DNA from 3 places in the Fundicoccus sp. Sow4_H7 genome. Region 1 is predicted to be linked to each of the others. Evidence: predicted binding sites of a transcription regulator. Region 1 holds the regulator's gene; each other region holds the start of a gene.
What was found. Region 1 encodes CtsR, which represses protease genes until heat stress. Its sites were predicted from a motif close to TTGGTCAAAAAAGGTCAAANA; they were not measured.

Region 1 (10,810 bases):
ATGTATCGAAAGAAGAATTAGAAACATACAGCCCTGCGCGTCAAGTTAGTTCAGATACGCCACCAACATTTATTTGGACAACCGCAGAAGACCAAGTCGTCCCAGCACAAGATTCAGTCCGCCTAGCACTAGGTTTAGCCCACAACAATATTCCTTTTGAACTGCATGTGTTTGAAAAGGGACCACACGGCTTGTCGCTTGCCAACCAAGCAACCGCTTCTCGTCCAGATCAAATCAATGAAAAAGTGGCTCAATGGCCTGAAATGGTAGAAAAATGGCTGAGCGAACACTTCCCAGTTGAACAATTTGCGGAATAATTGACGCGGGTGTGCGGTCGGATGAAAAGGTGATTTCATCCGAGCGGTTGATGTGTGGTCGTTTGAAATAGGATAAAGTCCACAAAATTATGTAAAACCATGAAAGGACGAGACTAAAGTTTTAAGCTCGTAGCAGCAACGAAGACACTTTTGGTATCCGTTGAGAAAGCAATTGGCTACTTCAAGCCTGCGATAACTCAATCAATTTACATAATTTTTTGGACTTGACTGGGTTTTGTCTATTTAGCTAGCAATCAGACGGATTAGCGCGTCGCTTTCGTCTATTCAGACGGCAATTAGACGGATTAACTCACCACTTTCGTCTAATCAGCTGGCAATTAGACGGATTAGCGTTCCACTTCCGTCTAATCAGACGTCAATCAGACGGATTAGCACGTCCCTTTCGTCTAATCAGCTGACAATCAGACGGATTAGCGTGTTACTTTCGTCTATTCAGCTGGCAATTAGACGGATTAGGACGTCCCTTTCGTCTATTCAGAGGGCAATTAGACGGATTAGCAGGCCCCTTTCGTCTAATCAGCTGGCAATCAGACGGATTAGCAGGCCCCTTTCGTCTAATCAGCTGGCAATCAGACGGATTAGCAGGTCCCATTCGTCTAATCAGCTGACAATTAGACGGATTAGCAGGTCCCATTCGTCTAATCAGCTGGCAATCAGACGGATTAGCAGGTCCCATTCGTCTAATCAGCTGGCAATCAGACGGATTAGCAGGCCCCTTTCGTCTAATCAGCTGAGAATCAGACGGATTAGCAGGTCCCATTCGTCTAATCAGCTGACAATTAGACGGATTAGCACGTCACTTTCATCTATTCAGGTCCTAAATAGACAGTGGGACATGATAAGGGACTACGCAACTTATTCGATTTACACAATTTTTTGGACTTGACACAGTTGTGCGCCCTTTAACCGTTTGATCCCAGTCTGATTAGACAGATCTGAGTCCTTCAACTGTCTAATTGCTATCTAAATACACATCTGGGAGTGTCCAAATTGTCTAATTATGTCCTTTCTGACGCAAACCCGCCACCCACACCTGCCAAAATCCCCACCACCCCCGCAATAAAGCTGTCCCAACAGTCTTGATTGCGGGGATTTGTTAGTAGCAAAACTAAATTTCTACCATAAGCAGAGATATTTATTCAGAAAGGATTGTATTTGTGGAATAAGTGTGGTATTATAATTTTTGTTGTTTTGATAGAGACATGCGGAAATAGTTCAGCGGTAGAACACCACCTTGCCAAGGTGGGGGTCGCGGGTTCGAACCCCGTTTTCCGCTTGTTTTTCGTAATTTGCCGGGGTGGCGGAACTGGCAGACGCACAGGACTTAAAATCCTGCGGTGGGTGACTACCGTGCCGGTTCGATTCCGGCCCTCGGCATAATTGTTTTATCAGACGACATAATTAAATATGCACCCGTAGTTCAATTGGATAGAATTCTTGACTACGAATCAAGCGGTTGCAGGTTCGAGTCCTGCCGGGTGTATAAAAATAACCTCCTGAAACGCATGTCGTGTTTCAGGAGGTTTTGTATTGTTACTCTACATAGGAGTTGTAAACATTTTGGATTTCTTCTTCGGTGAAATCTAAAAACTCTAGCGAGCTTTCGATTAAATCAACGGAGAAGTCGGTTGCGTTGGCAAAATAGTTTTCGATGACCGCAAAAGCGTTGGCTTGCCAATCAACTTCGATTGTATCCACGGCATATTGAGCTGCTTCTGGGCTAAAGAAATCATATATTAATTGGCGGTATAGGCCGCGTTTAGACATATCGCTGGCAGCGACATAAGTTTTGGCTTGTTCCAAGGCAGCTGCTTGATCGTCTGAGTGAAGATGGGCATAACTTTCACCATCCGTTGTTTCCGTTTCGACCGTCTCCTCAACAACTTCTGACTCAGTTGTTTCTTCCGTGCTACTGTCAACTTGCGTCAGTGGCGCAATGAATTCAAGCGTATATTGTTCCAATTCTTGTGTCCATTGTTCAATATCGGCCGGATCCAAACCAGAATCTGACATCGACCGGATGTTTTCATCAATCAACATCGTAATTCCCGATACTTTTTCATAAGCAGAAGCACCGCTTGCGTCTAATTCCTCTGCTAATTGGGTTATTTGTTCTTTCGCGCTAATATAAAGTGCTTCAGCTTCCGATTGGGCACCAGCTGTGACTGCTGTCAAACCTAAGGCTAAACTTAATAGAATTAAGGCTGTTTTTTTCACTAAAAACCCCCCCCTTTTTAAGCTATTATATGAAATTATTGTTTTAGGAACAAACAAAATAGCTCAACCCAAATAAATAACCCAGTCCATAAAAATGGGCTGGGTTTTATAGGCAGTGATATTTATTTGTGTGAATCTCTTAAGGCTTGAATTTCATTGGCGAATTCTGGAATAATCGGTTCAAAATAAATACCTAGTTTTTGGTCGCGTTGAACGGTCATGCTGTGTTGGATGGCTTTTTCCATATATGGCGTCGATTTTTTCACCGCTTCCAGTACGCTGTCGCCTAACCAGTGGTAGGCTGCTATTAAGCTAACGGATAAGTCGCCAATGCCTTTGAACCAAGTATCAAATTTATGGTGCATGACAAACTGTGGTTCTTGATCAGCTGTGTAAACATAGTAGCCAATCGTTTCTTCGTCTTGCGCAAGTTCTTCATTCGAAACACCGGTTAGAACCACGTGTTTAGCTCCTAGGTCAACCAAACGTTGGCTGATTTTTGGATAATCTTCAGGCGTTAAGTCTTCAGAGTAAGGGTAATCGGTAATTAGACAAGCTTCTGTTAAATTTGGTACAATAACGTCTGCATATTTGACTAATTTGCGGAACTTTTCAGGGAAATCCTCTGAAAATCCTGCGTATAGTTTTCCGAAATCTGCCATAATGGGGTCAATGACAACGGGCAGATCGTATTCAATTTTTTCTAAATAATCGATTACCGTATCGATTTGTTTGCTGTCAGCAAAGTATCCCGTTAAACAACCACGGAATTGAACGTTCATATCGTACCAGTGATTTAAAATATCATCAAAGGCTTCATTTAAATAATGTTTGATTAAGCCCGGATAACCTAAAGTATGGGTCGATAAAATCAAGGTTGGAAGTAAGCCGACTTCAAATTGAGCGGCTTCCAAAATCGGCAGGTTCGACATTCCTGCGACTTTTGCAACTCCGGGTAAATCATTTATGACAAGCACTTGATTGCTCATATTATTCCTCCTCTTTTCACTACACTTAAGTATAAATCAAAAATGAACATCTGAACAGTTTATCAAAAGATATTTACTTAAAAAAACGACATTCAAATAAATATCAGAATAAATACATACAAAACTATTGCAATTTTACGTAGATGTTGTATAATAGTCAAAGATAGTCAATGTTAAGGAAAAGGAGGGTTAAAATGTCGCAAAGAAACATGTCAGATATTATTGAAGCATATCTGAAAAGTTTTTTGAAGCATCAAGAGCATATTGAAATCAAGCGCAGTGATGTGGCAGAGCATTTTGATTGTGTACCTTCTCAAATTAATTATGTTATCAATACACGATTTACTCAAGAACATGGCTATATGGTCGAAAGTAAGCGTGGTGGCGGTGGCTATATTCGTATTCTAAAGATAGAATTGGTAGATAAGGCGGATCAAATTGATCAGATGAAAGAACTGGTTGGTCAAAAGATTAACCAACGCAGTAGTACTAATTTAATCCAAACTTTGTATAATCGCGAGATTATTACAAAACGTGAAGCAGCCATGATTATTGCGATAACCGAGAAGTCAGCGTTACAAAACCACACAAATCAAGAACAAGAATTGAGAGCTATGATTTTAAATACTTTTCTTGACCAATTAAAATATTTATACAAATAAGAGGTGAACAATATATGTTTGAAGAATTATTTACAGATAGTGCCCGCCAGGTGATGATCTTTGCAGCTGAACAAGCATATTACTTACGTCATCAAGCAGTGGGAACAGAACATATTTTACTAGGTTTAGCCCGTGAAGAAGTAGGAATTGCTGGTAAAGCTCTACGTAGCGTGGGTGCAACCTATCAATCTTTATTAATCGAATTGGAAGCTATCCATGGTAAAACAGTGATGCCGCGTACGGAAGGTGAAATTGTTATTCCTTACTCACCACGTGCGAAAAAAGTTATCATGAATGCATCGAATGATGCAAAACGCCTAGGTGCTCCAAAAGTAGGAACCGAACATTTATTGTTAGGTTTATTAAAAGAAGAAATTTTAGCAACGATTTTATTGAAAAACTTAGGCATTGATTTAAATGAGTTACGTAAAACCGTTTATGAACTAATCGGTGTAGCCCAATCAAATGAGAGAACAGGCGCACAAGGACTTGGTCGTCAAGCCGGCCGTCAAAATAAAAATCAAGCAGAAGCTCAAAAATCCAATACACCAACATTAGATTCAGTTGCGCGTGACTTGACTCAATTAGCCCGTGAAAATAAATTAGATCCATTAATTGGACGCACTAAAGAAGTCCACCGAATGGTTCAAGTTATTAGCCGTCGTTCAAAAAATAACCCTGTTTTAGTCGGTGAGCCTGGTGTAGGTAAAACAGCGATTGTTGAAGGGTTAGCCCAACGTATGGTATCCGGTGAAGTGCCAGATGACGTAGCTAGAAAACGTTTGATGATGTTAGACATGGGTTCTTTAGTTGCGGGAACAAAATACCGTGGTGAATTCGAAGAACGTATGAAGAAAATCATCGAAGAAATTACCGCAGATGGGAATGTCATCTTATTTATTGACGAATTACACACCCTAATTGGTGCAGGTGGAGCAGAAGGCTCAATCGATGCATCAAATATTTTAAAACCTGCACTAGCTCGTGGCGAAATTCAAACAATCGGTGCCACAACCTTAGATGAGTATCAAAAACATATTGAAAAAGATGCGGCTCTTGAGCGTCGTTTCTCACGTGTTATGGTTGAAGAACCTACACAAGAAGAATCTGTTAAAATTATCAATGGCTTGAAAAACCGTTATGAAGAGCACCACAAAGTAGATATTACGGAAGATGCTGTTTTAGCAGCCGTTAAACTAAGTACCCGCTATATGACTAGCCGTCGTTTACCTGACAAGGCCGTTGATTTAATTGATGAGGCGGCTGCAAAAGTTAGAATTGATGAATCAATAGACAGCTTAACTATTAGCAATCTTGAACGTCAATTAAGTGAAATTGCTGAACGCAAAGAAAAAGCGATTTTAAACCGTGAATTCGAACGCGCAGCAAGTTTACGTGAAGAAGAGCAATCGGTAGAAATAGCCATTCAAACTGCAACTGAAAAAGAAAAAGAAGCAAACGCTGAAGAAGTAAGACTCCAAGTCACAGCAGAAGATGTGGCTGAAGTAGTTGCTTTAGCAACAGGCGTACCAGTACGTCAAATGGATACAACCGAAGCCAATCGCTTAATTAACCTTGAAGCGGAATTGCACAAACGTGTGATTGGTCAAAATGAAGCAGTTAAAGCTGTATCACGTGCCATTCGCCGTGCCCGTTCTGGTTTGAAGAGCCCAGGACGTCCAATCGGATCATTCTTATTCCTAGGTCCAACAGGGGTAGGTAAAACCGAATTAGCAAAAACCATTGCTGAATCTATGTTTGGTAGCGAAGATAATATGATTCGTGTGGATATGTCTGAGTACATGGAAAAACATAGTGTGTCACGCCTGGTAGGTTCACCTCCAGGATATGTAGGTTACGATGAAGCCGGTCAACTAACCGAAAAAGTTCGTAACAAACCATACTCTGTTATCTTGTTAGATGAGGTTGAAAAAGCCCATCCAGATGTATTCAACTTAATGCTTCAAGTATTTGATGATGGTCATTTAACCGATGGAAAAGGTCGTCGTGTCGACTTCCGTAATACCATTATTATTATGACATCCAATATCGGTGCAACCGCCTTGCGTGATGAAAAATCAGTAGGTTTCGGTGCCGTTAGTGTTCAGCATGACTTTGATGCGATGGAAAAACGTATCATGGAAGAATTGAAGAAAGTCTTCCGTCCGGAATTCCTTAACCGGATTGATGAAACAGTTGTCTTCCACCCACTTTCTAAAGAAGATATCCATAAGGTTGTTCGCCTACACGCACAAGACGTGATTAAACGACTAGCCGATTTAGAAATCGAAGCCCGTGTAACAGATACAGCAGTTGATATTATCGCAGAAGCTGGTTATGACCCAGAATACGGTGCCCGTCCTATCCGTCGTGCGATTCAAAAACAAATCGAGGATAGCTTAAGTGAAATGTTATTAAACGGTGAAATTGAATTAGGTGACCGCATTACCATTGGTGGTCGCAGCGGATCGATTAACATCGCCCACCGCAAATAATTCGAATAAATATCTCTGAATCTTTTAAAATTTCTCCTGCAACTAAAAGCGTATTAATTTAATCCCTTCAAAGGATATGCTATAATAAACTTACACTAAAAAAGCAAGTTATTGCTACAAAATTGTGTAAGGAGGAATTTTTGATGAAAGATAATTTAGGTAAAATTTTGTTAGGTTCAGCTGTTGTTGTAGCAGGTGTTTCGCTGTATTTATACTTTGATGAAACTGCACGCGAAAAAGTTGAAGGTGTTGTGAACCGTGAACGCGCAAAAATGTTTGTTAGACATCGTTTAAACGGATCGGATGCAATGGTCAACGCAGTGGATCATCTTTCAGATACAGAAATTAACACTTTAATGAAAGTAATGAACTCAACAAGTAATGTTAAAGATAAAGCAACCGATGCTTTCTCTGATATTATGGATAAAGCGAAAGAAGTTACATCAGATGTAACTCATAAAGTAACAGATTTATTCTAGAAATTAAAAAAAGAGTTGTAGGATTTCCTACAGCTCTTTTTTTATTTGAAATATTTAATTAAAGTTCTTTTGCATCGAATTCTTTCGATATAGCCTCAACAAGTTTCTCGTTAAAACTTTTTTGGACAGGAATTAAATCATTATCATTATTTAAAACAAGATTAATATAGAAGCTTGGGCTATCTTTCAATGGAATCGCAACAATATCCTTACGTTCCTGGACTAAATTATCAATTAAAATCCCCACACGAATACCGGAAGCAATAATAGAGTGTGCTGTTGGAATTTCATCCGTATACAATACATCCGAAATATTGACATCGTGCTCTTTAGCCCATTGATTAAATAACTTATAATGTAAATAGCCTTTAGATAAGGATAAGAAGCTTTCGCCATCTAATTGTTCAGCAGTAATTTCGCTGTATTTAGCTAAGGGGTGATTTGGCGATACACATACACAAAGTTCTTTAGTATCCATTTGGTACTGCGTTAACCATTTTTCATTGGAAGCCGCATCATCTGTGCCTACAATAGCCGCTGGCACCTTACGTTGCTTCACTAGCTGCAACATTTCGACAGAACTTTCTTCTTCAACTAATTTTAAGTCCGAAATAAATTCCGTTAAGTGAGGTAAGATGCGGGTGAAATAAGCCCCACCAATAGTTGGTAAGAAACCAAAGTAGACATTTTGTGAATTAAGATTCGCAATTTCCGTCTTCGTATTATTGAATAAATTTAACATCTCAATTGTTCTCTGGTATAAAAGTTGTCCAGAAGGTGTAACTTGAATATACTTGGTCGATCGATTACGTTTAATCAAAATTGAGCCGAATTCATCTTCTAAACGTTTAAGGGCAATTGAAATGGACGGTTGCGAAACGAAAAAGTGCTCGGCAGTTTTTGTAAAGCTTAAACTTTCCGCTAAGTATTTGAAGTATTCTAAGTCTCTTAAGTTCATCATAGACCTCCGTAAGTTCTATATAAATAATTTATATGGTATGATAATGAAGCTATATTTTTAAGTAGGGAGAATTATGCTATATTGGATGTAAGCTTGAAAAGCGTTTTCAATCCAATATCATTATATAAATTATACCATAAGTATTAAAGAAAGGCAGTAATAATAGAGTGTTTGATAAATGTTTTGAAAAAGAAAGGTAGAGTTCAGTGAAAATATTTAAAGAGTTATTTTGGATCTTTTTGTTTTCTTTTATTGGTGAAATGCTGTCAATTTTGATTAATCCGTGGATTGCGATTCCCGGCAGTGTGATTGGGATGGTGCTGTTATTTTTAGCCTTGCATAATCAATGGTTGAAAGTGGACCAAGTAGATACTGTTGGAGGCTTTTTAGCAGATAATATGGCCATTTTATTTGTGCCTGCAGGTGTTGGCTTAATGACAAACTTTGATGTTTTAGGCGATATTTGGTGGCAATTAATTATTATTATGTTTGTCACCTCCATTTTAATGATGGGCTTTGTTGGCCGGATTGTCCAAGCTTTGAAAGCAAAAAAAGAACACAAGATGTTAGGGGAGGATGAATAAGATGACAAGCCTTGCTGCAATATATGCATCGCCTTACTTTGGCATTTTCTTAACATTCTTTTTCTACTTGCTAGGCGTCGAAGTTTATAAGCGTTGGAAATTTCCTTTGTTTTATCCATTAGTGTTTGCGATTATTGCCATTATAGTTTTATTAATGGTAGCCGATATTCCCTATGAAAGTTTTAATAACGGAGGCAAATACATTAGTTTGTTTGTCACACCTGCCACGGTATCCTTAGCAATAAAACTTGAGCGAAACTTTCGTTATTTAAAACGGTATTATTCTGCTATTTTATCGGGTATTGTTTTAGGAGTCTTATTTCACTCGATCCTAATCATTGCTTTTGCTATGCTGTTTCGTTTTGATGCACAGCTGGTGTCGACTTTATTTCCTAAGTCGATTACCACAGCCATTGCCATTGGCGTTTCAGAATCAATGGGAGGTATTGTCTCGCTGACGGTTGCAGTAGTGGTATTTACTGGGGTGATTGGGTCGGTTTTAGGTCCGACGGTATTTAAATGGTTCAAAATTGATGATCCAGTTGCTCAAGGAGTGGCGCTTGGTTCGAGCACCCATGCGGTTGGAACGGTAAAGGCCATTGAATTGGGTGACGTTCATGGGGCGATGTCAAGTTTATCAATTGTTGTGACGGGTATTGTGGTGGTGATTTTAGCACCAATTAGTCAAATGCTTATTCAAGCCTTATTCAATTAAATATCATTAAGGAGTGATTGATATGTCGAATAGAGAAATGTTTGAGGATGTACAAGATGTTGAATTAAGTGATTTAGCACCTGAAGCCATTGCTGAAGAAGATGGATACAATGCGCCAACAGAAGTTAAAGAGCTGAATATTGTGAATACCATTGAATTAGAAGACTTTGCAAAAGAAGTCATGCCCGATGGTGGTTGGGGTTATTTAGCAGGTGGATCGGGTGATGAATTCACTTTGCGCCGCAATGTGGCTAGCTTTAATTCGAAAGCTATTTTACCGCGTGTTTTGGCTGATATTGAATTTCCTAATACATCCACTTCGATTCTTGGACATGATTTAAAAGTGCCTTTTATTATGGCGCCGATTGCGGCCCATGGATTAGCCCATGAAACAAAAGAAGCTGGAACCGCTAGAGGGATTGCGGAATTTGGCGGGACCATTATGTCAATTAGTGCCTATTCTGGGGCTGAGTTTTCAGAAATTGAAGAAGGCTTGCAAGGAAACAGTCGCTGGTTCCAGATTTATATGAGTAAAGATGATGCCTTTAACCGTAGTATTATTGATGAAGCGAAAGCAGATGGCGCAACTGCGATCATTTTAACGGCTGATTCAACTTTAAGTGGCAATCGTGAACGAGATATTAATAATAAATTTGTCTATCCATTCGGTATGCCGATTGTTTCGCGTTATTTAACCGGGGATGGCAAAAATATGTCGTTAAATAATATTTATGCCCAGTCTAAACAAAAAATTAGTCCTGCTGATGTGAAATTCTTGGCCGACTATTCTGGTTTACCTGTTTTTGTTAAGGGAATTCAAACGGCTGAAGATGCTGCTTTGGCGATTGGTGCAGGGGCTGCCGGTATTTGGGTATCCAATCACGGTGGTCGTCAACTAGACGGTGCACCGGGTTCTTTTGAAACATTAGCTGAGATTTCAGCAGCTGTTGCGGGTCGTGTCCCGATTGTCTTTGATAGTGGTATCCGCCGTGGCGAGCATATCTTCAAGGCTTTAGCGAGTGGTGCTGACATTGTTGCTCTTGGTCGCCCTGTCTTATTTGGATTGGCATTGGGTGGTTGGAAAGGCGTGAAATCTGTTTTAGAATATTTTGAAACAGATTTAAAACGCGTGATGCAACTAGCTGGTACGCAAACCATTGAAGATGTGAAGAAGGCTAAGTTAAAAGATTTACAAAATTGGCAGTAGAAAAACATACAAAAAACCGGCTGTTTTAATAAAAAACAGTCGGTTTTTTGTATGTTTAAATCGCCAAATAACACAAGATCAAATCCGGCAAATGCTGCAAATTAAATCCGGTCTCTTTGTAAAACTTATTCATGCGGTAGGTCAAAGTATTACGATGAATAAA
Region 2 (10,810 bases), on a different contig from region 1:
TAAAGTACGTCGTGCTAAACTTTACTACATCCGTAAATTATCTGGTAGAGCTGCTCGTATCCAAGAGCGCGGAAGATAATTCATCTTTTGTAAATAAATATTTAATGGCGCGAGGCGTCAAAAATAAACCAGTTGTTTTCTATGTAAATTTTACTAGAAAGCAGCTGGTTTTTTCGTCTGAAAATTTTAATTAAGAAATTAAGTGTCTCTTTACTATATTTAGCCTATAATGAAAGATAAATAAGTATCTGAAATATTAAAGGGAGGTTTTTTAGATGAAAATTGCAATGTTTAACGCACATATCAATGATGCGGTAAGACAAACTAGCAAAACACGCCAAGAAATTTTAAGTCAGTTAAGTCAAATGGGTGTAACGGCCTTAGAGTACGGGATTCAAGAATTGGATGATATTGAAGCAGTTAAAGAAGAATTAGCTATGTTTAATATGGAAATTTGTTCAATTTTTGAGCATTGTCATTTTGAAATAGATGATACAGTAGACAATCGAATCGTTGATGTTGCAGATGAATTAGGGGTGGATAAGCTATTGATTGTACCAGGCTTTCTCAGAGATAATATAGCAAAAGATGAGGTCATGACACGATGCGTCAATGGACTCCGGTCATTAATTGAGTACGCCAAAACTAAAAATATCACTGTGACAATCGAACCTTTTGACTCTAATGAAAGTGTTATGCCAGATATTGCAAGTTTATTATATTTTGGTGAAGCATTAAATGAACTAAAATATACTTTTGATACGGGTAACTTTATTTATAGTGGGGAAGATGAATTAGAGGCCTTTGAAATACTAGTTGACCGAATTGTCCATGTTCATTTGAAAGACCGAACTAGTCAAGTAGTTGAAGGTGCAGATCCGACAGTGTTACCGAACAAAGATAAAGTGTATGCAAGCTCAGTAGGAGCTGGGATGATTCAAATGCCTGCGATTTTAGATCGTCTAAACGAAAGAGGCTATCAAGGTTACTTAACCATTGAACATTTTGGTGCTAGCAATTATTTACAAACAATGTATGACTCGGTGTCTTGGTTAAATCAAAAGTTAAATAAATAACCTTTTGCGTATATAGATTTATTTGATATACTGAATAAGTACGATGAAAAAATTAAAAGGAGTTTTGACATGTCTTTAAAAGAAAATTTCGAAGCAATTTTAAAAGAAAAAAAATTACCAGCTAGTTATCAAGAGATTGAAGATGGACACCACTTATATCGTTTTCAAATTAGAGTAACTAAAGAATTAGCATTAGTAGTTGAAGTGATTATTCAAAATACCGATAAAACTTCATCTGATGCTCAAATTATCTTTAGAAATATCCATTCAGTCATGGACTATAATAAACGTGGTGAAGCATTAGAATTAATTAACGAATTAAATGAAATGAAAACAGGTTATTATAGCTTATTTTTAGCTGGAGATGGTGAAATTTTCTTAAGAAGCTTATTGCGTATGACAGAAGAAGCTACTCCATTATATGAGACAATTGTATTTGGCTCAAAAATTGCACGAAATCTAAAAATGGAATTAGATAATACCTTAGGTACTCGTCCTGAATAAGAAAGTGAAGGTGAGTGAGTGATTAACCAATATTTAAGCAATAATCCCAGAGCTAATTTTATTTTTCAGTTGTTAGTTGCTTTATTTGCTGCTACATGTTTCGCAGTCAGTTTAAATATGTTTTACATACCAGGAAATATTTATAGTAGTGGTGCCATAGGTATTGCTCAATTATTGACTTACTTTACTGAACAAACCGCCTATGGACATATAATGAATACAGCCAATTTGTACTTTATTATTAATGTCCCATTATTATTTTTATCATGGTTTAAACTAGGTAGACATTTTACGATTATGACAATCGTAGTCGTTGTTTTAACGACGCTCATGACAAACCTAATACCTGTTGTACATGTTTCGCAAGAACCCTTATTAAATGCCATTGTCGGTGGGGTTATCGGTGGTGTTGGTACAGGTGTAGTGATTAAGTTTGGATTATCCGGTGGTGGACTTGATATTTTAACCATCTATTTATCCCGTGTCATGGAGATGAACGTAGGATTTTTAACATTTATCATCAATCTGTTTATTATTGTAGGTTCAGGTATCTTATTTAATTGGGAAGTAGCCCTGTATTCAATCATTGCTATTTTTGTTGCTGGCTGGATGATCGATGCCATTCATACGAATGATCAACGATTGACGGTTTTCATTGTCACTGATAAAACACCAACCATGCTAAAAAATATCCATGAACGTCTTTTGCGTGGTGCAACGATAATAAATGGCCGCGGTGGTTATTCAGGTGCATCGAGAGATGTCTTAATGGTTGTGATCAACCGTTACGAACTTCATTCATTACAATTAATCATAGCTGATATCGATCCAAGTGCTTTTGTTAATATTATTCAATCCAATAAAGTTATGGGGAACTTTTTAAATAGAGATCAACAAAACCAAATGCGTGAAGATGTAAGAAAGCATGAGCAATTAGTAATATAACTATAAAACCAACATTTCGTTTTACAGAAATGTTGGTTTTATTATGCTTATTAGTATAAATCAGAAGATTTGATGTCGAAGTATTCAATTAAGTATTTGGCAAGTCCTTCTTGATCATTTGTAAAGTTCGTTTGAGCATTTGCAACAGCTTTAACTTCATCAATGGCATTTTTCATGGCAACACCATGTCCTGCAAAATCAATCATTTCGATATCGTTATCTTCATCACCAAAGGCAATAACGGCTTCTTGTGGAATACGGTGAAAATTCGCAATTGCTTGTACGCCAACAGCTTTATTAATCCCTTTACGTACAACTTCCAAGCAGGGTAGTTGTCCACCCCAAGTTCGAACCGAAACTTGATCACCATATCTTTCATTAATGTTTTTTGCGATATTATCTAAACGATTGTCAGATGAAAAAACAGTTAATGCAGTCGGGTTATAGGTCAAAGATTCTCTAGATAGTCTAGAGATTTGATCTAAATTAAAGGGATCAAAGGGACTATCTGGCAAATTCATAGAAGAAGTAAATAATTGGTTACGTCCTTCAGCCATTAATAAGTCTATCTCAAGTTCTTTTTGGTGGGCAAACAATTCAAAGGCAATTTCACGATCCAAAGCAATATGATAAGATGGTATATAACCACTATGATTTGGAAAATGACACAAAGCACCATTGAAATTAACAATTGGGGCATGGATATTTAATTCACGATAAATATGTTCACTGTTTCGATAAGGTCGGCCTGTTACAATACAAACAAGATGACCTAGCTCGTCTAGATGGCGTAACGTACGTATCGTTAATTCAGATAGTTTAGATTGATTATTTAAGGTTGTGCCATCTAAATCAATGGCAATCAGATGTTGTTGCATAAAGTTATTATCTCCTTAAGTATGCGATATATTCGATAGGCTTAATTATAACGAATTTATAAGTATTTAACAAATCACTTTCATTTACTTAGATGAAGGTTTAGACTAATAGTGACCTGTAAAGAAAAACATTCGCTTTAAATTATGGAGGAAAGGATAGAAAAAATGAATTTATTAGATAAAAATGAAGAATTATTAACCACAGTTTATGAAGCCTTAGAAAAAGTGATTGACCCGGAGTTAGGCATTGATTTAGTTAATTTAGGATTAATTTATAATGTCGGCATTGATGATGCTGGAATATGTCATATTGAAATGACGCTAACAACAACTGGCTGTCCTTTAGTAGATGTTATCGTCGATGACATCAATCGTGAAGTAAAAAAAATTGCCGCTATTACAGATGTTGAAATCGAATTTGTTTGGTATCCAGCGTGGACACCTGACAAAATGAGTCGCTATGCCAAAATAGCCTTAGGAATTAGAGCATAAAGGAAAGGGAAATATTTTTGACCAAAGAAAAACAATTTATTACACATTCAGTAAATTTAGCGGAAAATGCAAAACCGTTTTTGGATCAATTTCAAATCTATATCTTTTTATATGCTGATCCATCCCGAATCGCTACAGATATACGAACGAGTTTCCCTTATTTAATGCAAGAAGACCGTCAAAAAATAGACAGTCTCATTGAAGAAGCTTACTTTCAATATCTGTCACAAACAAATAATCATTCTGTCATTCATCATTTAAGCGCTATTGAATCATTTATTCAGTATTTCCAGCCACTTTTACTTGATGCATACAGATATGACTCGGGTATTAATATTGATAGTATTGCCTTGGAGTTATATCTTGAAACCTATCAAACTGAAAGTTCATTTAAAAATAAATAAATCAGATAAAATGATTGACCAATCCTGACTAAAGGTGTATAATGTAATTAAGCTCAATTAGATGGGCTTTCTTTTTTGGTTAGATTTTATTGACCAATTTTGACTAAATGAAAATAAATAAAGGATGTGAAATGATGATTGAAAAAATGACTACAACGATGCAAGAAAGTTTAACTCAGGCACAGCAAGTTGCTATTACGCGTAAACATCAAATGATTGATATACCGCATCTATGGTTAATCTTTGTACAAGACAATCATTTTGCCCACCAACTGTATCAAGATTTAGATACGCCAATCGGTGAATTTAAACAATTGATTGAAAATGAAATTGATAAAATAGCAAGCGTGACTGGTACATCGGTTCAATATGGCCAGAATATAAGCCAACCTTTGAGCCAGCTATTTGCAGATGCCAATCAAATTGCTCAAACATTTCAAGATGAATATTTAGCAACAGAAACATTTTTGCTGGCTTTATATGAACAGACACAACACCCATTAACGAAGTTTTTGCTTTCTATTGGTGTGACAAAAGAAAAAATGCAAAATAGAATTGAACAACTGAGAGGAGGAGAACGTGTGACAAAACAAAATCAAGAAGAAACATATGAATCGTTAGAAAAATATGCCACTAATTTAAATAAAGCCGTGAAAGAAAACAAATTAGATCCCGTCATTGGTCGTGATGAAGAAATTCGCGACGTGATTCGAATTTTATCACGTAAAACTAAAAATAATCCCGTTCTAATTGGAGAACCTGGTGTAGGTAAAACGGCTATTATCGAAGGACTCGCTCATCGGATCGTTCGTAAAGATGTCCCTGAGAATTTAAAAGATAAAGAAATCTTTTCATTGGATATGGGTGCTTTAATTGCGGGAGCTAAATATCGTGGAGAATTTGAAGAACGTCTTAAAGCTGTTTTAAATGAAGTAACCAAATCCGAAGGACAAATTATTTTATTTATTGATGAAATTCATACGATTGTTGGGGCTGGGAAAACAGAAGGCTCCATGGATGCAGGTAATATCTTAAAACCAATGTTAGCACGGGGTGAATTGCACTGTATTGGTGCTACAACATTGGATGAATACCGTGAAAATATTGAAAAAGATAAGGCTTTAGAAAGACGTTTCCAACGGGTTATGGTAAAAGAACCAACAGTGGAAGATACGATTAGTATTTTGCGTGGCTTAAAAGAGCGTTACGAAATTCACCATGGCGTTAATATTCATGACAATGCTTTAGTAGCAGCTGCAACTCTATCTAATCGCTATATTACTGACCGTTTCTTACCAGACAAGGCAATCGATTTAGTGGATGAAGCCTGTGCGACCATTCGTGTAGAAATGAATTCTGTTCCGACTGAAATGGACCAAGTTAACCGTCGTCTAATGCAACTTGAAATTGAAGAAGCTGCTTTGAAAAAAGAAACAGATGACGCCAGTAAAAAACGACTTGAAATTTTACGAGAAGAATTAGCTGATTTAAGAGAAGAAGCGAATAATCTTAAAATGCGTTGGGAAATTGAAAAAGAAGCCATGAAGACCGTCTCTGATAAACGTCAAGAATTAGAACAAGCTAGACGCCAATTAGAGGAATCAGAATCAGAGTATGATTTAGAAAAAGCAGCGGAATTAAGACATGGCCGCATTCCAACATTAGAAAAAGAATTAAAAGCTCTCGAAAATGAAAATGAACTCAAAGATAACCAACGACTCACCCAAGAAAGTGTGACCGATGAAGACATTGCAAAAGTAGTCGGTCGTTTAACAGGTATTCCGGTTACTAAACTCGTTGAAGGTGAAAGAGAAAAATTATTGCGCTTAGATGAGATTTTACATCAACGCGTGATTGGACAAGAAGAAGCTGTTGAAAAAGTATCTGAAGCGGTTCTTCGTTCAAGAGCTGGCTTACAAAATCCAAATCGTCCGATTGGTTCATTCTTATTCTTAGGTCCAACAGGAGTAGGTAAAACCGAATTAGCAAAAACGTTAGCTGAAGCACTCTTTGATGATGAATCACATTTGATTCGTATCGATATGTCTGAATATATGGAAAAACATAATGTGTCTCGCTTAGTGGGTGCCCCTCCAGGATATATTGGTTATGAAGAAGGCGGACAGCTAACAGAAGCTGTCAGACGCAATCCCTATTCAATTATCTTATTAGACGAAATTGAAAAAGCCCACCCAGATGTCTTCAATATTTTATTACAAGTATTAGATGATGGTCGCTTAACTGACTCCAAAGGTCGCTTAGTTGACTTTAAAAATACAGTTTTAATTATGACAAGTAACATTGGATCCCATCTTCTTTTAGACGGCGTGGATGAATCAGGTAAAATTGCTGATGAAACAGCTAAGCAGGTTAGAGCGAACTTAAATGCGCACTTCAAACCTGAATTTTTAAACCGGATTGATGACATTGTCTTCTTTACACCGCTAAGCATGGATCATATGAGTAAAATTGTGTATAAAATGCTATCTAGCTTGGAAAATCGCCTAGCTTACCAAGAAATAGAATTAGACCTAGAGCCGGAAGCCGCTCAATGGTTAGCCGAAAATGGTTATGATCCTATTTACGGAGCACGCCCGTTAATGCGCTTTATCACACGTGAAATTGAAACTCCTCTAGCTAGAGGAATCATTAAAGGTGATATTACACCGCAATCCATCGTACATGTGAAACTCGTCGATGACCATATTGAATTCGAAACCCAACCCTTAAATGTCGAATAACCTCTAAATAAATATCACTGCCTTAGCAATAGATTTACTTTCAATCATCAGTTTGATATATTGAAGTAAGTCAGTTGCTAGGGCTTTTTCTATGGAATGAATTTGTTCTTTAAGGGGGAACTGTAATGAAGTATGTTAAGTTTGGTCGGACCGGCATGGATGTTTCACCCATCTGTTTAGGAGCGATGGGCTTTGGAGAACCTAATAGTGGATTTCATGAGTGGGTACTTGAAGAAGAAGAGAGTTTTAAAGTCATTAAGCATGCTTTAGGTTTAGGAATTAACTTTTTTGACACCGCTAATATTTATTCATATGGAGCAAGTGAACGAATTTTAGGGAAGGCCCTTAATCAATTTGCAAAGCGTGATGAAATTGTTGTGGCAACCAAGGCTTTTATGGGGATGAAAGATGGGCCAAATAGTCAAGGCTTGTCACGTAAAGCTTTAATGCATCAAGTGGATCAGAGTTTAGAACGCCTACAAATGGACTATATCGATTTATATATTATCCATCGCTGGGATTACAATACACCTATTGAAGAAACAATGGAAGCCTTACATGATATCGTTAAATCGGGTAAAGTCCGTTATATCGGAGCATCCTCCATGTATGCATGGCAATTTGCTAAAGCCCAACATGTGGCAGATAAAAATGGTTGGACTCAATTTGTTTCCATGCAAAATCATTTGAACTTGCTGTATCGCGAGGAAGAACGTGAAATGATGCCACTGTGTGATGACCAAATGATTGCTGTAACGCCATATAGTCCGTTAGCAGCAGGACGTTTAACCCGTGATTGGTCTGCAGAGACTAAACGATTTAATACGGATAAAACTGCAAAAGAAAAATATGACCGTACAAAAGAACAAGATCAATTAATTGTAAAACGTGTCGCCAAAATTGCCGATGAAATGGGCATCTTACGTTCTCAAGTTGCCTTAGCATGGCTATTGCAAAAAGAATCGGTCGTTGCCCCAATTATTGGTGCAACAAAAGAAAGTCATTTAAATGATGCAGTGGGAGCGATTGATATCGAATTAAGTAGCGAAGCCATCACTTATTTAGAAGAACTTTATGTTCCACACGAGGTTGTAGGAGCGATTTAAGAAGTTCGTAAATAGGAAGATTTAGAACGCGTGCGCCTTTAGAGTTAAAGGGAGCAGGCGTTTTTTGAATGGATTGATTCTTCAACCAATATAAACTTTTAAGTTCGTTGCCTCCACGAGTTAAGAAAGTTTAACTCGAATTCCAAATGAGTACATAAAAGTGCATTCGTTTCTCAAGCAAATTATTTATTATAAATTAAACATGAGCCTCTTATTTTTATGCCTTACTTATGATTTTTCTATGTATTTTCATAGAAATCTTATACGATTTTAATATAAATCGGAAAACGTCTGTCTTTTATTATATTCTATTAGTATAATTAATCTAATTAGAATAAAATTATAATAAAGGAGGAGTCTTGTGTTTCAACTCAAGTTTGAATTTAAGAAGTTCTCAGACCTAAAGGTTTGGTTATTTTTATTATTGGTACCGTTACTGGTTGTAGGCTCGCTTACGGCTTTTCATCAATTAAATCCTGAAAATAAGCGTTCACAAGAAATGCGAGTTGCAAATTCGTTACGGGCAGATTTTTCTTGGCGAATTAGTCAGAACTATTTTGATCGTCTATTAAATATTGAGGTTTACCAAGAAGAACTACCACCGACTGAAGAAGAATTACGTATTGATGAATTAATGAATGCAGGAGAAAGAGCTCGATTTATTTATAGTGCGGATTCTTATTATGAACGATGGGACACGGTTAACCAGGCTAAAAGGGATATTTGGGGAATTCTGATTGAATTGGATGAACTAGGACATCCTTCCGAGACGATCGACATGAATCATATACACGAAGAAAAAAGTCAGATTGATTGGTTAGTTGAAAATAATGTAGGAGTCTTAAATCCTAATCGAACGACCTTAAGTGCTTTTGTATTAAATAATAGTTTTGATATTTTATTTAGTCTACCAGTCCTTTTCTTACTTATTTTCTTTTTTGGTATCCCTTTACTAGAAGAAACCTTTACAAATCGCTTTTATTTTACGAAAGTTCAGCCAATTAAGCGGAGTAAGGTATTTATTAATAAATTTTTCTTTTTTGCATTCGTTTTATTGGTTTACATTGGTTCAGCAGTATTAGCTAGCTATTTATTACACTTACTATTTGATGATCTATCATTATCAACGCAACTTAGTTTTCCAATGGCTAAGCAATCCATTTTTGGCTTACATGAATTAACCTTAGGTCAGTTATTAGGTTTAAGAATTGTGCTGTTTGTCTTAATCACTTTTGTTGCCTTATTCCTAGTTTATATTATTTCTATTTTCTGGTCGAATATGTTAAACAATACTTTATTACTTGGTTTTCTTTCGATTATTGCATTAATAATCGTTCAAAGCAATCCAAATCTTTATCAATTATGGAATGTTTTTGCTTGGCTGGATACGCGATATTTTATCGAAATTCATTCTCCGACAATAATCACTATGTTGTTACTGATACCATTAGCCATTTGTTTCATTGCTGGGTATTTTGTCATTTACTTGCCAACTTGGTTTAGTCGTACACGAAGCAGTCGTCATTACAAAGGTATTCAAAAGTTAAATAAAGGCTTTTTAGTTAAACATGAATGGATTAGCTTCTTACGTGATAATACCTTTATTTATGCCATTAGTGGTTTAATTGTATTAACTGTTTATATGGGAACCGTAGCTTATCAGGAGCAACTGGTACGCCGTAATCAATTTATAGAAAAAACTGAAATGTTTGGAACAATTATTAATAATCAGTATGAAGATGCGCTGGAAAATGCGGCCTTATTAGAGATGGTCATTGATAATGTGTCTGAAGTTGAACAAAGAAGTTATCAAACTATGTTAGACAGCTATAACCAAATGTTTCCCCTATATGAAGAAACCTTGGCACAAGTCAATGAAGCGCTAGCAGGAAATTATGATGTTTGGTTAGAGAATGAAAAAGGTTTATTAGAATCAGACCGAGTATTTGTTACCAATCCTAATAATCAAGTCCAAGGGAGTTTTGTACACTCGACTACAATTCCGATGTCTAATCATATATTTGTTCCCAATGCTGTTATTAATGAAGCGATATTCCATTGGAAGGAAGACCATGATATCGGCTTTGTGTTGCCTGGAGGACCTTATAAAACGGAACTTTTACCTAAATATGAGCAGTCACCAAGAAGTGGTGAAGATGAGCCGCCACTGGGGATTAGTTTTAATAATTTCGAACAATATTTAAATGCACGTCAATTCGAACATAATGATTTAACGGGATTAAATTTAGCGGTTGATATTATTAATAAGCAAATGTATATATTTATTTGGATTATTGTCGCAGTCTTCTTTATGACAAATTATGTGAAAGAGTGGGATTATAATCGGACGATCCGTTTCATTAAAGTCCTACCTTTAAAAATGCAAACGGTATTTACACATAAAAATTATGCAAGTTTAACCATTTCAGTCGTCATTGTATTGCTAGCCTTTGTCTTAGTCTTCTTAACGGGAAGCTTACTCAACGGAGTGGGAAGTTGGAATTTTCCATATGTCCGTTATATTGCTAAAGTCATTGGAGATAAGGCGGGTTCCGATAGTCCTTATATTACTATACCATCACTTAAACAATATTTTATGATTGTTCCATTATGGAGATATTTATTAGAAGGGGTGGGGTTGATGATTGTCTTAACGTGGTTTAT
Region 3 (10,810 bases), on a different contig from region 1:
GATTGGGGAGTAACATTAGATGACTGAAATGATACAATGTGTAGGTTGTGGAGCAATTATTCAGACAACAGAAGTAGATGAAGCAGGCTATCTACCTGAATCTGCTTTAAGAAAAGGATTAGAAAAAGGAACGTTATATTGCCAACGCTGCTTTAGACTGCGTCATTATAATGAACTAAAAGATCTTAATATTTCAGATGATGTCTTTTTAAATCGATTAAGTGAGATTGCAGAAGATAAAGCCTTTGTGGTGAGTATTATTGATATTTTTGATGTCGAAGGTAGTTTAATCCATGGTTTACCACGCTTTATTGGCAATCAGCCTTTTATCGTTTTTGTTAATAAAGTTGATTTATTACCTAAATCAACTAATTTAAAGCGCGTTGAGCATTGGATTCGTCGTATTTTAAAAGAGAACGGACTGTTTCCTAATGATGTTATCTTAGGAAGCGCCAGTAAAAACCATACATTAGCTGCTCTAAGAACGGTGATTGAAAAAGAAAGTAAACACCGCAATGTATATATAGTTGGGGTTACTAATGTGGGTAAATCGACACTAATAAATAATTTAATTGCCTACTATGGAGGAGAAAAAGAAGTCATAACGACATCTAACCATCCTGGAACGACATTAGATATGATTAGGGTGCCTGTTAATGAACAATATGCCATTATTGATACTCCTGGTATCATTCATCGCACTCAATTAGGACTGCATTTAAACCGCGAAGAACTAAAAATGGTATTGCCAAGTAAGTTAATGAAACCAACAACCTTTCAATTGAATCCAAATCAAACAATATTTATTGGCGGAATTGCAAGAGTAGATTTTAATAAAGGTGAAAGAACTTCTTTTACATTTTATGTTTCAAACGATATGTACTTACATCGAACTAAAACGGAAAATGCAGATGGATTTTATCAAGCACATATTGGTGAATTGTTACAACCTCCGTTCAAAGAAAATGTTGATTCATTTGGTACATTAAGTCCGAGAACCATTCAACTAAAAGCTGACCAAGATATAGCAATTTCTGGTTTAGGTTGGTTTACAGTCAATCAAGATGTTGAGATTGTATTATGGATTCCAAAAGGTGTTGGTATATCCATCCGTGAGTCTATCATTTAAGTGAAAGGGTAAATCGTATAGGAGGAAAAAGCGTGGAACTAAATAAAGCGCAATTAAAATACTTAAGAAAATTATCACATAAAGAAAAGCCTTTATTTCAATTAGGTAAATTAGGGCTAACAGATGTATTTATTGAACAAATAGATGCAGCATTAGAAAAACGTGAATTAATCAAATTTGTTATCTTACAAAATAGTGATGAAGATTTAGAAGATGTTAGTTCTGAAATAGCTGAAAGAACTAATGCTACCATTGTGCAAACAATTGGTAATACGGCAATTTTATATAGAGAAGCATTAAAAGATAAGCATCAGAAGATTAGTCAAGAAGTACATAATTTAGTTTAGGAGGATTAACATGGCACTTGAGACTAAAATTCAAATTTTTGCTTCATTGGATGAAGTCTTTGATGTATTGACATTTTCTCAAGAAGCAAAGCAACCTTCGAAATATGATCGAAATCGTATAGGTATTCTTGGTGGTACATTTAATCCTCCCCATATGGGGCATTTATTAATGGCGGAACAAGTTGGAAATCAACTTGAATTAGATGAAATCTGGTTTATGCCTACGGCTAAGCCGCCACATGCTCCTGGGAAAAAGACGATTGCTGCTCAACATAGGCTGCAAATGGTGCAAAAAGCAATTGACGGCAATCCGCTTTTTAAGCTACAACCATATGAAGTGAATAAAGGTGGAATCAATTATACTGTTGACACCATGCGACATTTTATAGAGGAGTATCCATTATCCGACTTTTATTTCATCATCGGTGGCGATAGTGTGAATGACTTGACGACTTGGCGTGAAATTGATGAATTAAACCAACTGGTGCAATTTGTTGGGGTAAGACGTCTTGGATCACGGCCTTATGATACGCCTTATTCTGTTATTTGGGTTGACTCACCCTTAGTAGACTTATCATCAACCGAAATACGTTTAAGGGTGTATTTAGAACAATCGATTCGTTATCAAGTGCCTCTTGCAGTTGAAGAGTATATTATGAAACATCGCTTATATATGGAACAATAGATTGAGGTTAGAGATGGAATACACACAAAATCTTATCAATTGTAGTCGGGATGAACTTCTTGATCAATTAAAAGATGTCGTAAAGACAAAAAGGTTCAATCATATTTTACGTGTTGAAGAAACAATTATGACTTTAGCTGAAAGATATGGTGTTGATCAAGAAAAAGCTTCGATTGCTGCTTTATTACATGATTTTTCAAAAGATTTGGAATCACAAGTAATGCGTGAATTAGCAAGACAATATTGGAATGAGCCTTTATTAGAAGCTAGTTCGGATGAAATCTGGCATGGATTTGCAGCAGCCCAAATTGCCCAAGATCATTTTAATGTAAAGGATAAGAGTGTCCTCACAGCTGTCGCTGGACACACAATTGGATGGTTTGAGATGGACCAGTTGTTTAAGATTCTTTATTTAGCAGACTACATCGAACCTGGCAGAGACTTTCCTGGTGTAAAAAAAGCTAGAAAACTTGCTGAAAATGATTTAGATGCTGCTGTAACGTTTAAAATGTCAGCAACCATTAAACATTTAATTGATAAAGAGCAAAGTATCTTTTTACCAACAATTGATATTTACAATTGCTGGATTTCAAAAAATTAGGAGGAATTAATATTAAATTAGTCGAAGAAAAATTAGAATTATTTGTTAAAGCCATTGATGATCGCTTTGGCCAAGACATCGTTGCATTAGATGTTAAGGAACTGACACCTTTAGCGGATTATTTTATTGTAACGCATGCAAGTAACGACAGACAGTTAGATGCTATCGTTGAAGCAATAAAAGATGCAGCTGAAGAAAATAGTTTTCCTATTAAAAACATTGAAGGAAAAGATGGTGGTAAATGGGTACTCATCGACTTAAACGATATTGTCATCCATGTGTTCTACCACAGTGAGCGCATGCATTATAATCTTGAGAAAGTTTGGCAAGATGCCCCATTAGTTAACTTAACAGATTGGATAACACCACAATGAGTTTTTCGAAAATAGCTGATGTTTATAATCGCTTTAACAATTTAGCTGTTTATGATGATTGGTTAGATTTTACAATAGATTATCTGGATGGACCAGGTATGAAGATATTAGATCTTGGATGCGGTACAGGTTATTTTACACAATTATTAGCACCTTTGAGTGGTCAAATAATAGGAGTGGATATCGATTCAGAAATGCTAAGACAAGCAAAAGCAGCTTATTCTATAGAGAATTTGGTTTTTAAAGAAGCTGACATGCTTGATTTAAGTCCACTTGCAAATGACTTTGATTTGATAACCTGTTTTGCGGATACTCTTTGTTTCTTAGATAACCTTGACCAAGTTCAACAAGCTTTTAAACAAATGTCTCAACACTTAAACAAAGATGGTTTGTTATTGTTTGATGTTTGGACCCCTTATCAAATAACGGAAGGCTTTGATGATTTTAATTATTTTGATCAAGATGAATCAGCTGTTTTAACATGGAAAAGCACGACTTTTCCTAAGGAATTAAAAGTAGATCATCATTTAACGGTTTTATCTCAAATCAACGGTAGTTCCAATTATGAACGTAACGAAACATTCTTAGTTGAAAAAACCTATACACTTAAAGAATATAAAAATGCTTTGAAATTAGCAGGTTTCTCAAATATTGAAGTATTTGTCGAATATGGGGAAGAAGAGTATGATCCAGCAAACCATCCTAGTCCTAATCGTTGGTTTTTTGTAGCAAGCAAATAGTAAGTAGGTGATTAGTCATTAAAAGTATCGGTGTCATCACAGAATATAATCCTTTTCACTTGGGACATGCCTACCAGCTTCAACAAATGAAAATGCAAACTAATGCAGAAGTAGTTATCGTTGCTATGAGTGGCAATGTTGTTCAAAGAGGCGAATTTGCTATTATTGATAAATGGAAAAGGGCAGAATTAGCGATTGAGTCCGGAGCTGATTTAGTCATCGAGTTACCCTTGTTAGCAAGTTTACAAGCAGCCGACTATTTTGCCCATTATGGTATTCAAGCCCTCAACCACTTTAAAGTAAATACCTTTGCTTTTGGCACAGAAACTGCCCATACAAATCAGTTACAAACTTACGTTGAATCTTTAATAAGAAATCAAGATCGGATTGATGAAGCGATTCCTAATTTGATTTCCCAGGGTTATAGCTATGCAGCTGCCATTCAAATGGCAACAGAAGCATTGATGGAAGACGTTGTTGTTGATTTTAATCCAAGTTCATCGAATCATATTTTAGCGATTCAGTATTTAATATATAATCAAAAATTAGACACAGCTATGCAAGCTATAGCAATCCCTCGATTGAAAGAAAATAATCATCATACTTTACTTTTAAGTGGGAGCCAAATCCGTTCTAAATGGTTTAATCAAGCATTAGAGCGAAATGATCTACCACAAATGACTTATGATGCCTTATTAAATGGCCCAACGATTAAATGGGACGATTATTGGTCTTTGTTAAAATATGCCGTTTTGTCAAAAACATCGCTTGAATTAAGTCAGATGTTGCATATGCGTGAAGGATTTGAAAATCGATTAATCAATGAAATTAAACTTTCTGAAAGTATCGATGATTTAATGCGTTCGTTGACATCAAAACGCTGGACGACGTCATCTATACAGCGTATCTTAATGGCTGTTTTATTAAATATAAGTAAAGTAGAATGGGAAAGCTATCAAAAGGCTTTTCAAAATCAACCATTCTACCGTATTTTAGGCTTTAATGAACAAGGGCAGCGATATTTAAATTATTTAAAACAAAATAAAATAGATTTTCATACAAAAATATATGAAAATAAATCTAAAGCTTATTTTGGAAATTTAAGAGCAGATTTAGTCTATGCGTTAAATCCCAATCATCAGGTCCGCGAACAAAATTACCAAACCTTACTATATATAAAAAAATAAGACCAAGAACAATTGACATAAAAGCAAAATTTGCGTATAATTCAATTTGTCGTTTTAGAGGTGATTAAATGAAATGGACGATTCGACAAATTCAAGAAGCTCCGGAAGGAATCTTGAGTTTTGATGAATTTCTCAATATAACTGAAGCTATCCAAGCACGTGATAAGTCCGTTATAGATCTTGAACCTGTTCAAGTAAAAGGGTATTTATCTGCAATTGATAGAGAGGTCATCTTACAGTGTCAAGCACTTGTTAATATTACGCTGCCTTCAACACGCAGTTTAGAGCCGGTGCCTTTACAATTGACAATTCCAATTATGGAAAGATATGTGTATCCAGACTATGACACAAATCTTCAAGACTATGAAGAAACAACCATTGTACTTGAGCATGATTACATTGACCTTGATTCTGCTGTTATTGATACTGTATTGATTAATTTACCAATGCGGGTGATTGCAGCTGATGAAGAAAATCATGATTTGCCAAAAGGCAAAGATTGGGCAGTAATTACAGAAGATGATTATAAAAAACAGCAAAATGAAGAAGCTAATCAAAAAATTGATGAGCGTTTTGCTGGATTACAATCCCTATATAACGAATTGAACGAAGAAGAATAGTAACTTCTTCTAATAAAGACCAGGAGGTGTAAAAAATGGCAGTACCAAAAAGAAAAACATCCAAAGCTAGCAAAAGAAAACGTCGTACACATTTTAAATTAGAAGTTCCAGGATTGAATAATTGTCCTGAATGTGGTGAGTTAAAATTAAGCCACCGCGTTTGCCCATCATGTGGTTATTACAAAAACAAAGAAGTAATTGAAGTAGCAGAATAATGATTAAAATCGAAGCTTAGTCTTCGATTTTTTTATTTATTTTAAAGGTCAAAACTAAAATGTTGACCTTTTTTGACCAATGAGGTATACTAACAAAGAATTGATTTTATAAGGAGGAAGTTATATGAATTTAGTTCCTACAGTAATTGAACAATCTGCAAGAGGTGAACGTGCATATGATATTTATTCACGTTTATTAATTGACCGTATTATTATGCTAAGTGGTCCAATTGATGACAATGTTGCCAACAGTGTTATTGCACAATTGTTATTCTTAGAAGCGCAAGATCCAGAGAAAGATATTTATTTATATATTAATTCTCCAGGAGGAAGTGTCACAGCTGGGTTAGCTATTTATGATACGATGAACTTTATCAATGCTGATGTGCAAACAATTGTTATTGGTTTAGCTGCATCTATGGGTTCATTCTTATTAACTGCTGGTACGAAAGGTAAACGTTTTGCTTTGCCAAATTCTGAAATTATGATTCACCAACCTCTAGGTGGTGCTCAAGGACAAGCAACTGAAATTGAAATTGCTGCTCGACATATTTTAGCAACACGAGATCGTTTAAATAATATTTTAGCAGAACGTACAGGACAACCACTTGAAGTCATCGAGAAAGATACCGATCGCGATAACTTTATGACAGCTGAACAAGCTAAAGAGTATGGGATCATTGATGAAATTATGGAGAAAAACTCTCAATTAGGTAAGTAACCCTACTTCAATATAAGTCAATCCGAACTATCTAATAGAGGAATCGATAATTGCTATAAAAGTAATTTACGCAGGCGGTTCTTAGTGCTATTAAGATGGTTCGGATTTTTTTTGCCGTAGGGATAGTGGGCGAAAAAAGTCCAGGTGTTGATAAAATTCTTATATCCAAATTCGATGCTATATTGTTTGCACCCTATTATATTTAATGTTACAATGTATACGTAATGAAGAAGTTTTACTTTTCCTTTACATTTCAAAAATAAATTTTTTGTCATTTGCCGATTGGTCGATAAATGTCCAATTAGGAGGGTCAAATTTGCATGATGTACTTTCAATGATAAAAATAATTATGCCTGAACTGGAAGAGTTGTTAGAACAACGTTTACAAATTTTACATCAACTAAAACAATTGGATAGTCGGATAGGACGTAAACGATTAGCTGAAAAACTTGATTTGACTGAACGTAGTTTAAGAACAACACTTGACGTACTTAGACAACAAAATTTAGTTGATATTAGTTCTAAAGGTATCCAAATCACTTCTTTAGGTTTGAGGATGCTAACAGAATTAGAAAATGATTTTATCAATCATCATCCATTATATCACGAAGAACAACAGTTAGTTAAATTGTTAGGTTTAGACCATTGCTATATCGTTCCGGGTGATGCAGAAAAAGATGATGATGTTTATACTGCAATTAGCAAAATTGTTCAAGATGTCTTAGTTGATATTTTAAATCCATCGGAACGAAATGTTATCGCGGTAACTGGAGGATCTACACTTGCTAGAATTGGTGAAAATTTCACACCTGACTTAACCAAAGAGCATGATATTACTTTTGTGCCTGCTCGGGGTGGAGTTGGTGGTTCATTCCATATTCAATCTAATTCGGTGGGTGGCGTCATGTCACAACAATCAAATGCAAAATATGTCCCTTTATTTATTCCAGAAGGTATCGATCAAAAAATGTATGAGCTTTTATTATCTGATACATCGATTCGTCGAGCGGTTCAAATGAGTAAACAAGCAAATACCTTGTTATTAAGTGTTGGAACTGCTAATGTTATGGCGAAAAGAAGAGATATTTCGAAAGAACAAATTAATTTCTTAATTGAAAAGAAAGCAGTTGGCGAAGCTTTCGGAATATTCTATAATAGAGATGGAGAAATAATTTTAAGGCTTCCACGAGTAGGAATACAAATGGAGGACTTGAGTACAATTCCGAATCTTATGACGATTGTAGCAGGTAGTACAAAAGCAGAAGCGCTCATTGCTTTTTATAAAATGACTCAAGCTCACGGATTGTTAATTTGTGACGAAGGTCTTGCAAAAATGGTTTTAAGTGGGTTGAATGCCCGTTAAAATAAAAATCTTTAGGAGGATGTCATCTTATGACAGTAAAAGTTGGTATTAACGGTTTTGGACGTATCGGACGTTTAGTATTTCGTCGTATTCTAGAAACAGATTCAGATTTAGAGGTAGTTGCAGTTAACGACTTAACAGATAGCGAGAACTTAGCATACTTACTTAAATACGATACTGCTCACGGTCGTTTTCCATATGATGTTGAAGTAAACGAAGAAGGCTTTGTAGTAGATGGAAAAAATATCAAAGTTTATGCAGAAAAAGATGCTAACAATTTACCATGGGGTGAATTAGAAGTAGATATCGTTTTAGAATGTACTGGTTTCTATACTTCTGCTGAACAATCTCAAGCACACATTAATGCTGGTGCAAAACGTGTATTAATTTCTGCTCCTGCAAAAAGTGCTGAAACAAAAACTGTTGTTTTCGGTGTTAACGAAGATATTCTTGACTCTGAAGATACAATTATTTCAGCAGCTTCATGTACAACTAACAGTTTAGCTCCAGTAGTTAAAGTATTACACGATAACTATGGAATTAAAGTTGGTAACATGGTAACTGTTCACGCTTATACAGCAACACAAGTATTACAAGATGGACCAAGCAGAAAAGACTTCCGTGGTGGACGTGCAGCTGCTCAAAACATTATCCCATCTTCAACTGGTGCAGCTAAAGCAATTGGTAAAGTAATTCCAGAACTTAATGGTTTATTAGATGGTTCTTCATTAAGAATTCCTACAATTACTGGATCACATACAATTTTCTATACATTATTAGAAAAAGAAGCTACTGTAGAAGAAATTAATGCAGCTATGAAAGCAGCATCAAGTGATTCATTCTTATACAACGAAGATGATATTGTTTCATCTGATATTATTTCTACACATGCAGGTTCTATCTTTGATGCTACTTTAACAGAAGTTCAAGCAGCTAGCGATGGAACACAATTAGTTAAAACTGTTGCATGGTATGATAACGAAGCTGGTTTCGTAGGAAACATGGTTCGTACATTAGAATACTTCGCTAAATTATAATTTGATTTAAAGTATAGCGTTTTTTAAGCGTCTATCCAAATTGGCGGGAGGCATGACGCCTCCCGCCTTATTTTATAATGTTAATACGTAAAGGAGAAAAATTATGACAAAAAAAATCGTAACCGATCTAGATGTTGCAGGTAAAACAGTTTTAGTACGTGTTGATTTTAACGTTCCAATGAATGATAGAGCGATTACCGATGACAATCGTATTGTGGCTGCTTTAGAAACAATCAAATACCTAATTGATCAAAAAGCTAAAGTTGTTTTATTCTCACATTTAGGAAAAATTAAAAATGATGAAGATAAAGCCGATAACAGTTTAACAGCTGCTGGTGTCCGTTTAAGTGAATTATTAGGACAAGGCGTTGCTTTTTCAAGAGCTACACGTGGAGAAGAGCTTGAATCAGCTATTGCGGCATTAAACGAAGGCGATGTATTGTTAGTAGAAAATACTCGTTACGAAGATATCGATGGTAAAAAAGAATCTGGTAATGATGAAGAGTTAGGAAAATATTGGGCATCTTTAGGTGATTTATTTGTTAATGATGCTTTTGGTACTGCACACCGTGCGCATGCATCGAATGTGGGTATTGCATCTCATCTAGATTCAGCAGCTGGATTTTTAGTTGAAAAAGAACTGAAATTCTTAGGTGAAGCCGTTGATAATCCAGAGCGTCCTTTTGTGGCGATTTTAGGTGGTGCTAAGGTTTCAGATAAAATTAAAGTAATTGAAAACTTATTAACTAAAGCTGATAAAGTTATTATCGGTGGAGGTATGGCATATACTTTCTTAAAAGCTCAAGGAAAAGAAATTGGTCTATCTTTATTTGAAGAAGACCGTGTTGAATTAGCAAAAGATCTATTAGATCGCGCTGGCGATAAAATTGTATTACCAGTTGATATTGTTATTGCTGATGACTTCTCAAACGATGCGAATCGCAAAGTTGTTTCAGTTGATGAAATACCAAGTGATTGGCAAGGTTTAGATTGCGGACCAAAATCAGTTGAATTATTTGCAGATGTGTTAAAAGATGCAAAAACTGTTGTTTGGAATGGACCAATGGGCGTATTCGAATTCGAAAACTTTGCTCAAGGTACAATTGGAGTATGTGAAGCAATTGCTAAGTTGGATGATGCAACTACTATTGTTGGTGGTGGAGATTCAGCAGCTGCTGTTGCTCAGTTAGGATTTGAAGATAAATTCACACATATTTCAACAGGCGGTGGCGCTTCATTAACTTATCTTGAAGGAGAAGCATTACCAGGCGTAGAAATTATTGCTGATAAATAGTTATTGTATTAGATTAAGGAGGAATTGACGTATGTCACGAAAACCGATTATTGCTGGAAACTGGAAAATGAATAAAAATCACACTGAAGCACGTTCTTTTGCAGAAGCAGTAAAAGATAAAATTCCAACTAATGATTTAGTTGATTCAGTGATTGGTTCACCAGCTTTATTTTTAGAGTCATTGAAAAATGAACTTGAAGGATCCGATGTTAAATTAGCAGCTCAAAATTGCTATTTTGAAGAAGAAGGTGCTTTTACAGGAGAAGTTAGTCCTAAAGCACTTGCTGATTTAGGTGTTGATTATGTCATTATCGGACACTCTGAACGCCGTGAATATTTCGGTGAAACAGATGAAGATATTAACAAAAAAGCACATGCTATTTTCCGTAATGGAATGATTCCAATCATATGTGTTGGTGAAACATTGGAACAACGTGAAGCAGGTGAAACGGATGAGTTTGTTTCTGGTCAAATAAAAGCTGCCTTAAAAGACCTAA

Region 2: a site for CtsR is predicted at 4,386-4,406, ahead of clpB (ATP-dependent chaperone ClpB). Genes of this name have one in related genera too.
Region 3: a site for CtsR is predicted at 5,958-5,978, ahead of clpP (ATP-dependent Clp endopeptidase proteolytic subunit ClpP). Genes of this name have one in related genera too.

Annotation. Positions count from the first base shown of each region.
Region 1 is NZ_JBQKME010000006.1:7,918-18,727, forward strand. It holds gene ACTQ54_RS07025 (alpha/beta hydrolase) at 1-317, shown strand, start outside; gene ACTQ54_RS07030 (hypothetical protein) at 757-1,098, opposite strand; tRNA gene ACTQ54_RS07035 (tRNA-Gly) at 1,543-1,614, shown strand; tRNA gene ACTQ54_RS07040 (tRNA-Leu) at 1,630-1,715, shown strand; tRNA gene ACTQ54_RS07045 (tRNA-Arg) at 1,748-1,821, shown strand; gene ACTQ54_RS07050 (Ltp family lipoprotein) at 1,872-2,555, opposite strand; gene ACTQ54_RS07055 (pyridoxamine kinase) at 2,678-3,544, opposite strand; gene ACTQ54_RS07060 (CtsR family transcriptional regulator) at 3,739-4,206, shown strand; gene ACTQ54_RS07065 (ATP-dependent Clp protease ATP-binding subunit) at 4,221-6,701, shown strand; gene ACTQ54_RS07070 (hypothetical protein) at 6,845-7,180, shown strand; gene ACTQ54_RS07075 (LysR family transcriptional regulator) at 7,239-8,138, opposite strand; gene ACTQ54_RS07080 (CidA/LrgA family protein) at 8,348-8,725, shown strand; gene ACTQ54_RS07085 (LrgB family protein) at 8,718-9,440, shown strand; gene ACTQ54_RS07090 (alpha-hydroxy-acid oxidizing protein) at 9,463-10,647, shown strand; gene ACTQ54_RS07095 (PucR family transcriptional regulator) at 10,703-10,810, opposite strand, start outside.
Region 2 is NZ_JBQKME010000002.1:30,165-40,974, reverse strand. It holds gene rplS (50S ribosomal protein L19) at 1-79, shown strand, start outside; gene ACTQ54_RS02870 (sugar phosphate isomerase/epimerase family protein) at 276-1,076, shown strand; gene ACTQ54_RS02865 (hypothetical protein) at 1,146-1,580, shown strand; gene ACTQ54_RS02860 (YitT family protein) at 1,599-2,525, shown strand; gene ACTQ54_RS02855 (Cof-type HAD-IIB family hydrolase) at 2,576-3,403, opposite strand; gene ACTQ54_RS02850 (metal-sulfur cluster assembly factor) at 3,548-3,895, shown strand; gene ACTQ54_RS02845 (hypothetical protein) at 3,913-4,299, shown strand; gene clpB (ATP-dependent chaperone ClpB) at 4,431-7,040, shown strand; gene ACTQ54_RS02835 (aldo/keto reductase) at 7,166-8,146, shown strand; gene ACTQ54_RS02830 (hypothetical protein) at 8,508-10,810, shown strand, end outside.
Region 3 is NZ_JBQKME010000005.1:48,469-59,278, forward strand. It holds gene ACTQ54_RS06380 (YqeG family HAD IIIA-type phosphatase) at 1-27, shown strand, start outside; gene yqeH (ribosome biogenesis GTPase YqeH) at 20-1,129, shown strand; gene ACTQ54_RS06390 (YhbY family RNA-binding protein) at 1,162-1,476, shown strand; gene ACTQ54_RS06395 (nicotinate-nucleotide adenylyltransferase) at 1,487-2,161, shown strand; gene yqeK (bis(5'-nucleosyl)-tetraphosphatase (symmetrical) YqeK) at 2,175-2,762, shown strand; gene rsfS (ribosome silencing factor) at 2,741-3,136, shown strand; gene ACTQ54_RS06410 (class I SAM-dependent DNA methyltransferase) at 3,133-3,876, shown strand; gene ACTQ54_RS06415 (tRNA(Met) cytidine acetate ligase) at 3,903-5,063, shown strand; gene ACTQ54_RS06420 (YceD family protein) at 5,132-5,683, shown strand; gene rpmF (50S ribosomal protein L32) at 5,719-5,898, shown strand; gene clpP (ATP-dependent Clp endopeptidase proteolytic subunit ClpP) at 6,023-6,619, shown strand; gene ACTQ54_RS06435 (sugar-binding transcriptional regulator) at 6,936-7,982, shown strand; gene gap (type I glyceraldehyde-3-phosphate dehydrogenase) at 8,012-9,019, shown strand; gene ACTQ54_RS06445 (phosphoglycerate kinase) at 9,123-10,313, shown strand; gene tpiA (triose-phosphate isomerase) at 10,345-10,810, shown strand, end outside.